3 regions of the Clostridium fungisolvens genome follow, and region 3 is predicted to be linked to each of the others. Evidence: riboswitches for the same ligand, from Rfam matches in the RefSeq annotation. Region 3 holds a riboswitch; each other region holds the start of a gene.

Region 1 (5,091 bases), 480 kb from region 3:
TATTGAAGATATATCATTTCAATTGGGAAAATATCTTTAAATAACCCATTATTAATGCTGAAAAAACCTAAAGATATATATTTCCGTGAAGTGATATATTTAAAAACAACATGCAAGCGATTGCACAAAATATTAAAAAAATATAAACCATGAATATGTTTACAATTATAATATATCATTTTATATTTACATAATCAATACATGAGTTATAAAATATTTTCTATTGTAAAATATTCTAATTTCAATCTGGCAATTATGTAATTTTTATTAAAGATAGTAAGAATTATAAACATGCAGCAGAGGAATTTACTATTGATATTTAATTATTTTTATTCGATGATACTTTTATAATATTATTTCGTATATCATTGTATAGATAAACTACTTCATATTAGAATTTATACAAATAAAGATTCGTAGAAGCATCGAAATCTTTATTTGTAGTCCAATGATTGAAGTAGTTTATCAGTTCAGCGGAATAGATAATCCAGTTCAATCTAAGTAAAACCAAGCGACATTCCTGTTAACTATTAATAGCAATAGAATTATTAAATATATATTTTATTTGGAACTAGTGTATCTATAGTTGAGTTTACTAATGATTTTGATTGAGGAGGGGAATATTTGAATAAGAAGAATTTAGCTTTCATTATTATTATGCTTTTAATTATAGGATTTGTTTTTCACAATAATACAAGTGGAGTTTATAAAATTAATAAGGATAAAATAGGTGAGATTAGATATATCTATGAAATACAGAAGAATAAAATGGCAGAATTTAATGTAACTAGTAGTATTAATAAAGGCGATATAAATAATATTGTTGACTCTTTAAATAAAGGAGTATTAAAGCCTGATAAAGAGAATGTTGGAAGATATACTAAAGAGCATATAGAAATATTGGTTTTAGGAGATAGACGTTTGGGAGTGTACAAGCAGAAGAATGGTAGATTTACGGTTATGTATTCAGCAAATCCTGGTTCAAACGATGAAAGAGACGAAAAGCAGATGACCATAGAATCAGATGTTTTAAAAAGATATTTTATCAAATTTAAGGAAGCTTCTAAGAGTTTAAAATATGAGACTTGGGATATAAATGGGGATGTTTTAGATTAATTAGCTTAATGAACATTTAAAGCCTCTCATTTTTTTATGAGAGGCCTTGAATCAATACGCTTAAAAGTATAAAAACTGTAGCTAATAATATCCTTATTACTATAAGTAAAAATTAAAGCGAAAAAAGCATCTTTACTGAAACCGCCAGTGACATTGTTACAAATATAGGTTTTATAAGCTTGGAACCTTTTTTAAGAGCTAGCTTTGAACCTATAAGCGCACCTAATATCATGAAAAATGCAACTAAAATACCGTAAGTATAATTAATTTTACCTTCAATAGCAAAAGTTATAAGAGATGCTATATTTGAAGTAAAATTTAAAATCTTGGAGTTACCATTAGCTTCAACAAAATCAAGTTTGAATATTTTTATAAAACCAAAAATTAAAAATGAACCAGTTCCAGGACCAAAGAAGCCATCATAAAAACCTAAAGAAAATCCAAAGATAGTTCCAATTAAAATAAGATTTCTAGTCTTTCCTTTATAATGACTTTCAATCCCTAAGTTTTTAGAGAACAATGAATACACCCCAACCATTAATATGAGTATCATTACTAATGGAGTAAGAAAACTCTGGTTGATTATTAGTACTGACTTAACGCCTAAAACTGCCCCGATGAAGGTAAAAGGTACTATGTACTTTAGTAAGGATAAATCTGCTTTTCCTTCTTTTATAAATCTAATAGAGGAAGTAAAGGATGCGGTAGTAGAAGAAAACTTATTTGTGCCAAGTGCTATATGTGGTGGTAATCCGAAAAGCATGTAAGCAGGCAGGCTGATAAGTCCTCCACCTCCAGCAATAGAGTCAACGAATGCTGCGATAAAACCTGAAATACAGAGTAAAATTAAACTAATCAATATAAATATCCCCCTTATGAACTATCCCTCAATTGAAAATATTATCATAGTTTGTAATAATTTTAAATATGACGTTAAAAAGATTTTATCGTAGGTAAAGGAAGAAGGGATAAGCAATGAATAAAAGGGGGAGGTTTACCCTTGGGGCATTAAAACATAGAGATTTCAGATTCTTTTTTATGGGATCCGTAGTTTCACTTATAGGAACATGGATGCAAAATGCAGGACAGTCTTGGCTTGTAGTAACTTTAACTGATTCTGCTCTTAAACTAAGTTTTGTAAGTGCACTGCAATTTACTCCAGTTTTATTATTTTCATTATTTGCAGGTGCCTTGATTGATAATTATCCTAAGAAGAAGATATTACTTATCACTCAGTCCATAATGGGAATACTAGCCTTTATACTAACCTTTTTAGTGTTTACTCATCAGATACAATATTGGCATATTCTTGTTCTGGCAGCTATTCTAGGGTGCTGTAATGCTGTAGACATGCCAGCGAGACAGTCTTTTATGATAGAACTTGTAGGAAAAGAAGATTTGATGAATGCAATAGCATTAAATTCAACTGTGTTTAATGCAGCTAGAATGGTTGGACCAGCAGTTGCAGGAATAATGATTAAATTCTTTGGCTTTTTCATTTGCTTCTTATTAAACGCAATTAGTTTTATACCTTTAGTATATGGTATTTATATGATTTCAGTTAGCGGTGAGCCAAAGCAAAATGCTGAGAAGAAAAATATGATGTTAGATATAAAAGAAGGACTAAAATATGTCTTCAATTCTAAAGATATACTCTTTACAATATTGTTAGTGTTTTTTGTATCTACCTTTGCTATGAATTATAGTGTTTTAATACCGCTACTCGCAAAACAAGTTCTGAATATGGACTCTGATGGATATGGATATCTTATGTCTGCAATGGGGCTTGGGTCGATGATTTCTGCTTTTACTGTTGCAACTAGAAGTAGAGGACCAAAAAGAAAAATTATGTTTTTGGCAGGAGCAGTGATATCTATAATGTTAGTATTTATAGGAGTATTTAAAGATTATGGAATATCTATCGTAACATTGTTTATTGCAGGGGTATTTAATGTGTTATTTTCAACAACTGCTAATTCTACAATTCAATTGAAGTCCAAAAATGAATTTAGAGGAAGAGTAATGAGTGTATATGCAATGGTGTTTGCAGGGGCAACACCACTAGGAAGCTTGTTTGAGGGAGTGATATCCAAATGGTTAAGCGTAACTGATGCTTTTATAATATCAGGAGTAGTTACTGTAATTATAGGATTTATTATTTATACATTAGTTATGAAACAAGAAAAGTTAGATAGAGAGTTACTTAATTAATATACACAGGCTTCCAATAGGAATACTAATAAATAAATAACAAATAACAAAGTAATGTAAAAGGTTTCTTTAATAGATTGTTAATAATGTTCATATATTAATAATATATTCTTAATAATTTAAAAAACTATTGATTTAATTCGGAAAAGATATTATAGTTGTATCAATGGAAAACAAATTAAATATTATCGTTCTTATCTAGAGAGGTGGAGGGACTGGCCCGATGAAGCCCGGCAACCCGTATATGTTCATTTACATATACAATGGTGCCAATTCCTGCGACGCATTTTGCGTTGAGAGATGAGAGTAAATTCAGGGTCTATATCGCCGGAGTTTATTCTCGGGCGTTTTTTGTTCTGTTTATATGATAATAATTATTGTTTAATAATCAATTTAGGGGGATTTGTATGATAAAAATTGAAGGTGTAAATAAGAGTTTCAATGATATACAAGTTCTTAAAGACATTAATCTAGATATCAAAGAGGGCGAAATATTTGGATTGGTTGGCCATAGTGGGGCTGGAAAGTCAACCTTGCTTAGATGTCTGAACGGACTTGAGTCCTATAATGCAGGAAGTGTTACTGTTGGTGGACAAGAAGTGAAAGACCTTAAAGGTAAGGAAATGAGAAGTTTCAGAAAGGATCTAGGAATGATATTCCAACACTTTTCTCTTCTAGAAAGAAAAAATGTGTATGACAATATAGCTTTACCGATGGAATGTTGGGGCATACCAAAGGCTAAAGTAAAAACTAGAGTAGATGAACTTCTAAAGATTGTAGGATTAGAAGACAAAGCAAAAAGTAAGCCAAGACAACTTAGTGGTGGACAAAAGCAGAGGGTAGCAATTGCAAGAGCTTTAGCACTAGAACCAAAGATTCTTCTTTGTGATGAGGCTACTTCAGCACTTGATCCTAAAACAACTAAATCAATATTATCACTTTTAAGAGAGATAAATGAAAAACTTGGGATAACTATAGTTGTAGTTACTCATCAGATGGAAGTAGTTAAAGAAGTATGCCAAAGAGTAGCAATACTTGAAGGTGGAGAAGTTCTTGAAGTTGGAAATGTTGAAGAGCTTTTCTTAAGACATACTAAAGCTTTAAAAAATCTTCTTGGGGAAGAAGAGATACTGCCAACTGAAGGAGTAAACATAAAGATATTATTCCCTAAGGATAACTCGCATCAAAGTATAATAACCTCAATGGCAAGAGAGCTAGACATCGATTTTTCAATAGTTTGGGGTAAACTTGAAAAATTTAGAGATGATGTACTAGGATCATTAGTTATTAATGTAAGTAAAGATAAAGAACAGGACATTATAAACTATTTAGATTCTAAGCATGTTGGATGGGAGGTTACTATAAATGAGTGATAATTTTAGTCAGTTTTTTAATCTAGTTTTGGTACCAGCTTTAGGAAAGTCGCTATATATGGTGATAATATCAACTATTATTGCAAGTATACTAGGCTTTATACTAGCAATTGTACTTATAGTAACTGATAAGAATGGGTTAAAGCCAAACAGAATAATATACAGTGTATTAGATTTTATAATCAATATATTTAGAAGCTTTCCATTCATCATATTAATAGTTGCAATAATACCACTTACAAGATTTATAGTAGGTAAAAGTATAGGTGAAACAGCAGCTCTGGTTCCTTTAACAATAGGGGCAGCGCCATTTATAGCAAGAGTTATAGAAGGTGCTTTAAAGGAAGTAGACAAGGGGTTAATTGAAGCTGCTAAGTCTTTCGGAGCTTCG
Region 2 (5,091 bases), 3.2 Mb from region 3:
GCGTTAATTATGCTAATATTTATCACAAAGTAAGTGAAGCAAACTGGGTACAAATGCCTAAGATAACATCAGGAAGAATGTTCTTAAGCGTTGGTTCACCATGTTATATAAAGACTTATGATACAGGTTTTGCAGGTCCTAACGTAGACAATACTACAGATCCAAATAGAGATGTATATTTTGATTTTGTCGAATTTACAGTAAATGATACTGGATATCATGGAAATACAACAAGAGTTGATGGTTTTGGATTCCCAATCCAACACAGATTAGTTAATAAAGCTGGTAACTATGATAAAACTGTTGGTGAACTAGAGTCAGAAACTAGATCAGGAATATTTACAAAATACCAAAGTGAAGTTCCAACAGAATTTAAGTCTTTAGCTACAGTTCAAGCACCATATAGAATTGTTGCCCCAATCCATGGTTCATTTGCAGTAGGTGGAGCAAATGCTAACTACTTTGCAGGATATTCAAGCTATTCAACACAAGATATATTACTAGGAACAAATGGATTACAACAAAATCCTCAAATATGTGCTGCAATAAACAGACATGTATATACTGATACCGCAAATTGGAATAATCCAACTGCATACTATAAAGCTTCTCCAGCAAATTACTATGCTAAATTCTGGCATGATCACAGCATAAATAGTCTTGCATATGGCTTCTGTTATGATGATGTTAATCAACAAGCAGCTTACCTTGAAGTAGGAGATCCTAAAGGATTAATAATCAGAGTTGGCTGGTAAAATAAATCAATTAAATTAAATTTGGAAAAGGCTATTAGCAAAGAAATCATGCTAATAGCCTTTTCAATTTTTATTTTTTCAAATAAAAACTATAAAAATATATTTTTTAAGTGATTACTATATCGTTATATACTCAAAATACGCACTACTTTTTACAGTGCTCCTGAACTTGTACTAATGCTTCCCCGAATCTTTGGAAGTGTACAACTTCTCTTTCTCTTAAGAAATATAGTACGTCAAGTACGTCTTTATCATCGATTAATTGAATTAATCTTTCATAAGCAGCTCTTGCTTTTTGCTCAGCAGCCATATCTTCATGTAAGTCAGCTATTGGATCAGTAGTTGCTTGTATATATGCGCCAGTCCATGGAATACCATTTGGATCAGAAGGGTAGGCAGCTGTGCCATGTACAACATAGTAAGAATCAAAACCTTCAGCTTTTATTTCTTCTGGGGTAGCCTTTCTAGTAAGTTGATAAATCATTGAAGAAACGATTTCTAAATGAGCCAATTCTTCAGTTCCGATATCAGTTAACAATCCTTTTGTTTTCCCAGTAGGCATTGTATATCTTTGGCTTAAGTATCTGATAGAAGCACTAAGTTCGCCATCAGGACCACCTAATTGAGTCATAATAATCTTTGCTGTCTTCAAATCAGGGGTTTTAATATCTACGGGATATTCTAATCTTTTTTCATAATACCACATTCATTATTCCTCCATTAATTTAATTTGCTTCTCTTTCCCATGGCCATGGTTCTGAAACCCATTGATCCCAGCATTCAGCTGGTTCAAGACCAAAGTTGGTTAGAGGACCATAGTTTGATACATATTCTTTTCTTAGTGCTTTAAGTTTTACAGAAAGGTAATTCAATCGTTCTAAAGCATCTTTACAATCAGGATGAGTATCTAGGTAAAGACTAAGATCTACTAAGTAGAAGCCTACTTGTTGAATCATGCAAAGTAATTTCTTTTGTTCCATTAGTACTCCCTCCCATGTTTCTTCTTTTCATAAGGTCTATATAAATCATTGAATATAGTGCCACGTCCAAAAGCGGTCTTTATATCATATAGATCTTTAAATGGTTGAGGTAATACATAAGCTTCTGCATAGTCTAGCTTAAGCTCATCTTTCATCTTAAATACGTCACTCATAAGATATCCTCCAGTAATTAAATTTTTAAATTCGGCTCTGTATTATATAAGTATGTATCTTTAGAGCATAATGACACAGCTTTTTAATTCTATTTAAATTCTGAAAAGCATATAATTATAATTAATAGCTCCGTAGAGTATTTCATGTTGAAGTTAAATAGTTATCCAATCGATGCTTCACTTCATAACAGATTTTATATTTTCAAATTCTATGCTTAGAATCTAGCAGAGTTTTGAAAGTAGTTTAATAATCGAAGTATTGTATCCTTGACTAAAACTTAAATAAAAAAATATGAAAATTATTGTTGACAACCTATTTTTTAGTAATTATAATAAGAACAAGCAATTGAAACTAAATAAAGATCTTATCGAGAGTGGTGGAGGGATAGGCCCTGTGAAGCCCAGCAACCAGTATTTCATTATACATGGTGCTAAGTCCAACAGCGTTAGCTGAGAGATAAGTATGTGTGTTTATCATACCTCTTTCTCAGTAAAGAGGTTTTTTATTTTACATGATATAATAATTAAATATTTAATATTTCTTATCAAGAGAGGTTGAGGGACTGGCCCTACGAAACCTCGGCAACCTTCAGATCCATTTATCTGAAAAGGTGCCAAATCCTGCTTTAGGATCATTACCTAAAGAAAGATGAGAGATGGTAGAGTTTTGTGGTTAATTATACCTTCTTTCGTCATACATTTTTGAGAAAGGAGGTATTTTTGTTTTATTCTCTAGGAATTAAAGAGCCAATATTAATGAAATTATTTGATTTTAATATATACAAAACAATTATTTAATTGAAATTTAGTATTTGTCATTATAGAAAATAAATCATTTAGAATGAGGAGAGATTAATATGAGTGAAGAAAGAAGTTTAAAATTTGATACATTACAGGTACATGCAGGTCAAGAAGCAGATCCAACAACAGGATCAAGAGCAGTTCCAATATATCAGACAACATCATATGTATTTAACAGTGTTGAACATGGGGCTAATCTGTTTGGATTAAAAGAAACTGGAAATATATATACTAGAATAATGAATCCAACTACAGATGTTTTTGAAAAGAGAATAGCAGCACTAGAGGGTGGAATAGCAGCACTTGCAGTTGCATCAGGTTCAGCGGCTATAACATATGCTATTATAAACATTGCTGAAGCAGGTGATGAAATAGTTGCGGCTAGTACATTATACGGAGGAACATACAATTTATTTGGAGCTACCCTTCCTAGATATGGTATAAAGACAGTGTTTGTAAATCCAGATGATCCAGAAAACTTTAGAAATGCGATTACAGAAAAAACAAAAGCACTTTATATTGAAAGTATAGGTAACCCTGGAATAAACCTTGTTGATATAGAAGCTGTTGCAGCTGTTGCTCATGAAAATGGAATTCCACTAATCGTTGATAATACTTTTGGTACACCATATCTAATAAGACCAATCGAGTTTGGAGCTGATATAGTAGTACATTCTGCTACTAAGTTTATAGGTGGACATGGAACTTCAATCGGAGGAGTAATAATAGATGCTGGAAAGTTTGATTGGGTAGCAAGTGGGAAATTTAAAGGTCTTACAGAGCCGGACGAAAGCTATCATGGTATAAGGTTCGCACAAGATGTAGGAGCTGCTGCTTATGTTACTAAAGCTAGGGTTCAATTGTTGAGAGATACTGGAGCTGCAATAAGCCCATTTAACTCTTTCTTATTCATTCAAGGACTTGAAACATTATCTTTAAGAGTTGAAAGACATGTTTCTAATACTAAGAAGATAGTAGAATTTTTAAGCAAACATCCTCTAGTTTCTTGGGTTAGCTATCCAGGATTAGAAGGAAACAAATATAATGAGCTTGCTAAAAAGTACTTCCCTAAGGGAGCAGGGTCAATATTTACTTTTGGTATAAAAGGTGGAACTGAAGAAGGAAAGATTTTTATTGAAAGTCTTAAAATCTTCTCACATCTTGCAAATGTTGCAGATGCTAAATCATTAGTAATACATCCAGCTAGTACAACACATGCTCAATTAAATGAAGAACAACAATTTTCTGCAGGAGTAACTCCAGATCTAATAAGGTTATCTATCGGAATTGAAGATGCAGATGATTTAATATATGATTTAGACCAAGCCTTAAATAAGATAGTTAAATAGCATAATTTCAAGATCAACATTAATTATAGATAAATAATTTTGCCTCCTAAGATATTAATCTTATATAAATGTATTACTTCTTGAAGAATTTTTTAAAAATTCGTTCCTTAGATATGAGGGGAGTCAAATGTATTTGAGGACTAGAAGTGGTATGGAATTAACCTATTGATGATAAGAAACTACACCTTAAGCATCAATAGGTTAATTTATTTTAAAGATTGATTCTACACATGTGAAAATGAATGTTGCCATGAATGTACGTATTCATCTAAAACTTTGTGTAGTACTTCACCTATTCGTGAGTAAGACTCATCGCTTAGATTAGCAAGTGAAATTCTAATGGACCATTCAGGACCGTGAAAGCCACTTCCACTTAAAAGTACTATAGAAGATTCTTCAGCTAAACGGAACAAAATATCTATTGGTTTATGATTTTTTTGAAGGTATTCGGCAAACTCATCTCCGTAATAATGACAAGCCCACTCTAATAAATCGAATTCTGTGTAATAGGCAGCATCATAAGGATCTTTTCTAAGGTCAAGACCTAAGCCATCAAAAAGTAGTTTTTGGCGTCTGTGGCATATATCAATTGTTTGTTGTTTATACACATTTTTATCATCTAACAAGGAAAATGCACAGAAAAATGCCATTTGAACCTGTTGAGGTGTAGAAAGCCCAGCTGTATGATTCAGTGCCACTTGCCTACTGTCAGCAACTATTCTGTCAATGAATAGGACATTATCTGGATCAGAAGATAAATCTCCGTATCTTTGTCTAAGTTCTTCTTTTATAAATTCTGGATGCATTCTTAATAGCTTATCAAAAACATTTCTTTCATGTAATGCTATGGTTCCTAGCCTCCAGCCAGTTACTCCAAAATATTTAGAAAACGAATAAACACCAATGGTGTTATAAGGCAAGTCAGCCATTAATGAACGGAATTTAGGAACAAAAGTACTATATACATCATCAGATATAATCATAAGATTAGGATTATGATTATTCACAATGTCCATTATCACTTTAACTGATT
Region 3 (5,091 bases):
ATCAATTAATATACTGGGATAAAAGATCTTGGATATTGTTAGCATTGGATTGATATATTCTTAAGAACGTCCTCTATCCCTTGTTTTACATTTTTATCATCATAAGTGATTCCTAAGGCTTGAAGGTTATAAATTGTGAGTGCATAGGCATAGTTTGTTAAGCTATTAGGAGCATCACTCTGAAGCCATTCCATAATTACGTTATAGAGTGTACCAATGAAGGCTAAAGAACATATCTTAACATCAGGGGTTTTAAGAATTCCTGCTTGCTTCATTTGTTCGAAATAATTTGAAGTATAGCTGACATACTTCTGGGTTATCTCATATCGCCTCTTTTCAAACCTAGGGTTTAGACCAACTGCTTCAATAAGCAGAATTCTTGCTAGAGGCTTATTTAACTCAATTACCTTTAGAAAGAAAGCTATAGCCTTACTAAAACCTAAATCAATCTCTTTGTTTATATTATCTAAAGAATTAATTAAAGCATTAAAAAACTCTTCAGATACATCATCATAAAGTGTGTCAAACAAGTCTTCTTTGTTTTTGAAATAGAAATAAAAGGTTCCTACTGATATATCTGCAGCTTCAACTACATCTTTAACTGTAGTTCCATGATAGCCATTTACTGAGAAAACTTTTATTGCAGTTTCAAGAATATGTTTCTTTTTTAAGTCTTTTCTTTCTTGTGTTTCCTTTGAACTTTTGTAAACCATGATATTACCTCGCTTCAAGCATAGAATGACGCTTCATTTTATGCTTATTATAATTCTAAATGATCTTAAATGTCAATGCTGTGAAAATGTTTACTTAAAGCAGCAGTAAAATAATTTAATTTTAATATAAGACTTAAAGCTATATTTGATATTATAAACCTAGTCTATACCAGTATGAGTTTAACGTTTTTGGATTAAGAAGATATATTTGTAATTTATCTAGCGTTCTATACAAAAAAAGTACATTGAAAAGGTAACAGACGAGAAGGCCGTAAAAGAAACATGTCATATAAACTTTAAGGTGAAAATTACATTAAAGGCATAGAAAAATTTTAATAAATAGTGGAATTTCGAAAAGAAAGGTGTATAATAGAAGTATGAAATGATAATAATTATCAATTAACTAAAATTGTAGTTTATTAACATAGAGTATAGAAAATGTCTGAAGAAATTAATAATAAATTAAATCATTATTTATAGAATTTTATATATTGAAATAAATAATAATATAGAATATCTGAACCTATGAGAGGAGTGGAAATTATGAAGAAATTAGTTTTAATAAGACATGGAGAAAGTCTTTGGAATTTAGAGAATAAATTTACTGGGTGGACAGATGTAGATTTATCAGAGAACGGGCTTATTGAGGCAAGAAAAGCAGGTAAAATACTTAAGGAGAACGGATTTACTTTTGATGTTGCATATACTTCAGTATTAAAGAGAGCTGTAAGAACCTTGTGGATAATACTTCACGAAATGGATCTAATGTGGATACCTATCCATAATTCTTGGAAGCTTAACGAAAGACACTACGGTGCGCTTCAAGGGTTAAATAAACAAGAAACTGCTGAAAAGTATGGAGAAGAGCAGGTTCATAAATGGAGAAGATTTGTTGATGTTAGACCACCAGAACTTAGTAAAGATGATCCAAGATATCCTGGTCATGAGATAAAATATAAAGGATTGTCAGAAGAGCAATTACCACTAACAGAGAACTTAGCTGACACTGAAAAGAGAGTGTTACAGGACTGGTTTCAGGAAATTGTTCCTGCTTTAAAAGAAGATAAGAAGGTTATAATAGCTGCTCATGGTAATACTTTAAGAGCTTTGGTTAAATATTTAGATAATATATCTAGTGACGGTATAGCAAGTCTTAACATACCAACAGGAACACCTTTGGTATATGAACTTAATGACGATCTAACTCCAATTAGACATTACTATCTATCATTAGACGGAAAGCTTCCAGAAATGGCAATTCCTAAAGATATTAATGAAAGCAAACAATTAGTAGGAAAAGTATAAGATAATAAGGCTTTTGCATAATTAAATGCAAAAGCCTTATTACTTTATTTTTGCCAAGCTGGAAGCTTAGCCATCATTGATTTTGCAACTTCATTAGCAACATTAGTGTCTAATCCCTGAGTTTTGATTATGAAGTTAGTTAATGAACTAAGTTTTTCCTCATAAGATTGCATTGCTCCATCAGGACGTGCACAATATTTACAATAATCCTTTCGTTCATCTTTACTAGCGAAATCTTCGACTGTTTCCATAGGCATTCCACATGCGATACAAGTTTTCATTTAATAACTACCTCCTAAAATTATATTTTTATCAAGTTAATGTAATGATGTAATAATTGTGTTCCATAGTTTTTTAGTACAGACTTATTGGGTGAGAAAAGGTCACCATTGGTTAAATAGTAGTGTAGTAATCCAACCCAAGTGTTATAAAGTAAATCAATAGAAAGAGGACGTATGTTTCCAAGAGATATTTCTCTTTCAGCAGCTAAACTAATGTGATGAGAAATAGTTGAGTTGATGCTAATATACACATTACGAACTTCTACAGGTAAAAGTCTTCTTTCGATTATCAGTCTAGTATAAAAAGCTTCAAACTCTGATAACGCAGTTATATGTGCTTTTAATAAATCCTCTAAAGTGCTTTCTTCACTGACCAACTCATGTAGACGAGTTGCAATCTTATTGCCAAATTCATTGATAACAGCTATAAGTAGCTCTTCTTGAGTAGGAAAGTGGGAAAACACAGTGCCGTGAGACACTTTAGCAGCCTTTGCAATATCTATGGTCCTTGTTGATAAAATACCATTTAAGCTAAACTGCTCCATTGCTATTTCTATTAACTTGCTTCTAGTTTCTCTTTTTTGAATTTGTCTTTTATTTTCTGTCATAGTACCACCTTAATTTGATGAGCATAAACTCATTGAGTTACAACTCAATAATAATCTTGTATATAAGTATTGTCAATATGTTTTCATAATAAATTTAGATTATTTTCTTATTGACACAATATAGAAAATATTATATAAATAAAATAATAATTTAATAAAGTCTTATTAAGAGTGGTGGAGGGACTGGCCCTTTGAAACCCAGCAACCAGTATGTTTCATTTGCATACATGGTGCTAAATCCTGCAGCAATGCTGAAAGATAAGGAACGTGTTATAAAAATCTCTTTCAGTGAAGAGATTTTTTTGTTTTTTAGGAGTTATAATTTTTTTTAATCTTTACGATAAGTTTTTTTTAAGGAGGGAAGATTTTTAACGATGATTTACAATTTTATAAAGTCAATTACAGATAACTAAAGGAACTGATTTTGTTTGAAATAAATAATGGTATTTATATATATCCTTGCAATGATTTAACCTTAGAGAACCAGTGTATGCAAATTTTAAAGTTAATTAGTCATAAATAAAGAATGAGGAGTTTTTATGTCTGATATAAATGGAAGTAATAAATTAAAACAAGATATTATAAATAAAGCTAAGGAAATGGGGGCAAATATTATAGGCTTTGCTTCAGTGGATAGATGGGATGAATTTAAAGAAACATCGCCAGAGTATTTTCCGCAAAATATATGGCCTGAAACGAAGTCAATAATTGTTTTAGGAATACAAATATTTTTGCCAATGCTTGAAACTACACCTTCTATAGTTTACTCGGAATTATATAATACAACTAATAGATTATTAGATGAAACAGCCTATAAGCTAGCGAATTATTTAAATACATTAGGGCATAGAGCCTTTTATTTTCCAAGAGATGGGTATGGAGACATATCTATATTGGTGAAGAAACCAGCGGCTGCCTTTTCACATGTATTGGCAGGAAAGTATGCAGGACTTGGAACTATAGGTTATAACCATACTTTATTAACTAAAGAATTTGGACCTAGAGTTAGATTGGTATCTGTTTTAACTGATGCTGTAATAGAGCCGGATGAACTTTTAAATAAGGATCTTTGTATTAAATGTGAAATGTGTAAGAGATGCTGTCCAGCTAGTGTTTATACTACTACAGAAACACTTATAGCAAATATGGACAAGAAAAAATGTGCGGAATACCATTCAAAGCTTAAGGATGCCTATGCGTATCCCTGCGGTGTATGTATAAAAGTATGTCCTATAGGTGAGGACAGGAAAATATATGGAAACAATGCTAAAAAGTATTTGAATGAAAAACAGGCACTAGCAACTTGTGAAGGAATTGAAGAATATGCAGGATGGATTCATGCTAGAAATCATGGTTCAAAGGAAGTTAAATCTGAATAAAGTTTGGTTATTTTAATTTCAACGAACTCAGAAAAATATAAAGATTAAGATTGGGGGATTTATAAATGAAAGGCAATTTTAGTACAAGACTCACTCACTTAGGAGAAAAAAGTCCTAAATCAGTTTCAAGATCCAAGACTATTCCAATATCAATGACTTCAGTATTTGTGTTTGATGATGTAGAAACTCTTGATAAAGTTTATGATAACGAAGAAGAAGGGTATGTTTACTCAAGAAATGGTAATCCAGGACATGATGCTTTAGAAGAGATAATAGCAGGAATAGACGAAGCAGAAGATGCGCAGGTATTTTCATCTGGAATGGGAGCCATAGCAATGTCGATAGTTGCTAATGTAAAGGCTGGAGATCATATAATAGCAGCAAGTGTCTTATATGGTGGAAGCTACACCTTTTTAAAGCAAGAACTTGCAAAATTTAATGTTGAAGTAACATTTGTAGATGTGGTAAATGAAAGTATTGAACAATATTTTAAACAAAATACTAAGGTGGTATATGTGGAAACTATATCAAACCCATTGATGGAAGTTATTGATATAAAAACTATATCAGAATTGTCGCATAAACATGGTGCAAAGCTTATTGTTGACAATACTTTTGCTACGGGAGTAATATGCCAGCCGTTAAAGCTTGGGGCAGACATTGTTGTATATAGTGCTACAAAGTATATATGTGGACATAGCGATGTTACTGGAGGCATTGTAGTTGCAGACAAAGAGAATGTAAACAGCATAAGAAATACAGGTGCTTTATATGGTCCTATGATGAGTCCTTTTGATGCTTGGCT

Evidence for each region. A riboswitch is a leader RNA that binds a small molecule or an ion and turns the genes downstream of it on or off. The one in region 3 is predicted to bind S-adenosylmethionine.
Region 1: it holds a riboswitch for S-adenosylmethionine, as region 3 does, so the genes downstream of both, bsdtw1_RS16325 (methionine ABC transporter ATP-binding protein) here and bsdtw1_RS18555 (epoxyqueuosine reductase) in region 3, are expected to answer to the same signal.
Region 2: it holds a riboswitch for S-adenosylmethionine, as region 3 does, so the genes downstream of both, bsdtw1_RS04010 (homocysteine synthase) here and bsdtw1_RS18555 (epoxyqueuosine reductase) in region 3, are expected to answer to the same signal.

The regions. Positions count from the first base shown of each region.
Region 1 covers NZ_BLZR01000001.1:3,715,708-3,720,798, reverse strand. The annotation lists gene bsdtw1_RS16340 (hypothetical protein) at 625-1,116, shown strand; gene bsdtw1_RS16335 (sulfite exporter TauE/SafE family protein) at 1,229-1,975, opposite strand; gene bsdtw1_RS16330 (MFS transporter) at 2,092-3,327, shown strand; SAM riboswitch class I at 3,519-3,634, shown strand; gene bsdtw1_RS16325 (methionine ABC transporter ATP-binding protein) at 3,735-4,700, shown strand; gene bsdtw1_RS16320 (methionine ABC transporter permease) at 4,693-5,091, shown strand, end outside.
Region 2 covers NZ_BLZR01000001.1:1,025,338-1,030,428, forward strand. The annotation lists gene bsdtw1_RS03990 (glycoside hydrolase family 64 protein) at 1-755, shown strand, start outside; gene bsdtw1_RS03995 (manganese catalase family protein) at 901-1,461, opposite strand; gene bsdtw1_RS04000 (spore coat protein CotJB) at 1,481-1,735, opposite strand; gene bsdtw1_RS04005 (spore coat associated protein CotJA) at 1,735-1,908, opposite strand; SAM riboswitch class I at 2,271-2,372, shown strand; SAM riboswitch class I at 2,448-2,564, shown strand; gene bsdtw1_RS04010 (homocysteine synthase) at 2,766-4,058, shown strand; gene aspD (aspartate 4-decarboxylase) at 4,283-5,091, opposite strand, start outside.
Region 3 covers NZ_BLZR01000001.1:4,195,437-4,200,527, reverse strand. The annotation lists gene bsdtw1_RS18575 (TetR/AcrR family transcriptional regulator) at 39-713, opposite strand; gene gpmA (2,3-diphosphoglycerate-dependent phosphoglycerate mutase) at 1,257-2,018, shown strand; gene bsdtw1_RS18565 (zinc ribbon domain-containing protein) at 2,063-2,299, opposite strand; gene bsdtw1_RS18560 (TetR/AcrR family transcriptional regulator) at 2,320-2,907, opposite strand; SAM riboswitch class I at 3,067-3,172, shown strand; gene bsdtw1_RS18555 (epoxyqueuosine reductase) at 3,447-4,286, shown strand; gene bsdtw1_RS18550 (trans-sulfuration enzyme family protein) at 4,352-5,091, shown strand, end outside.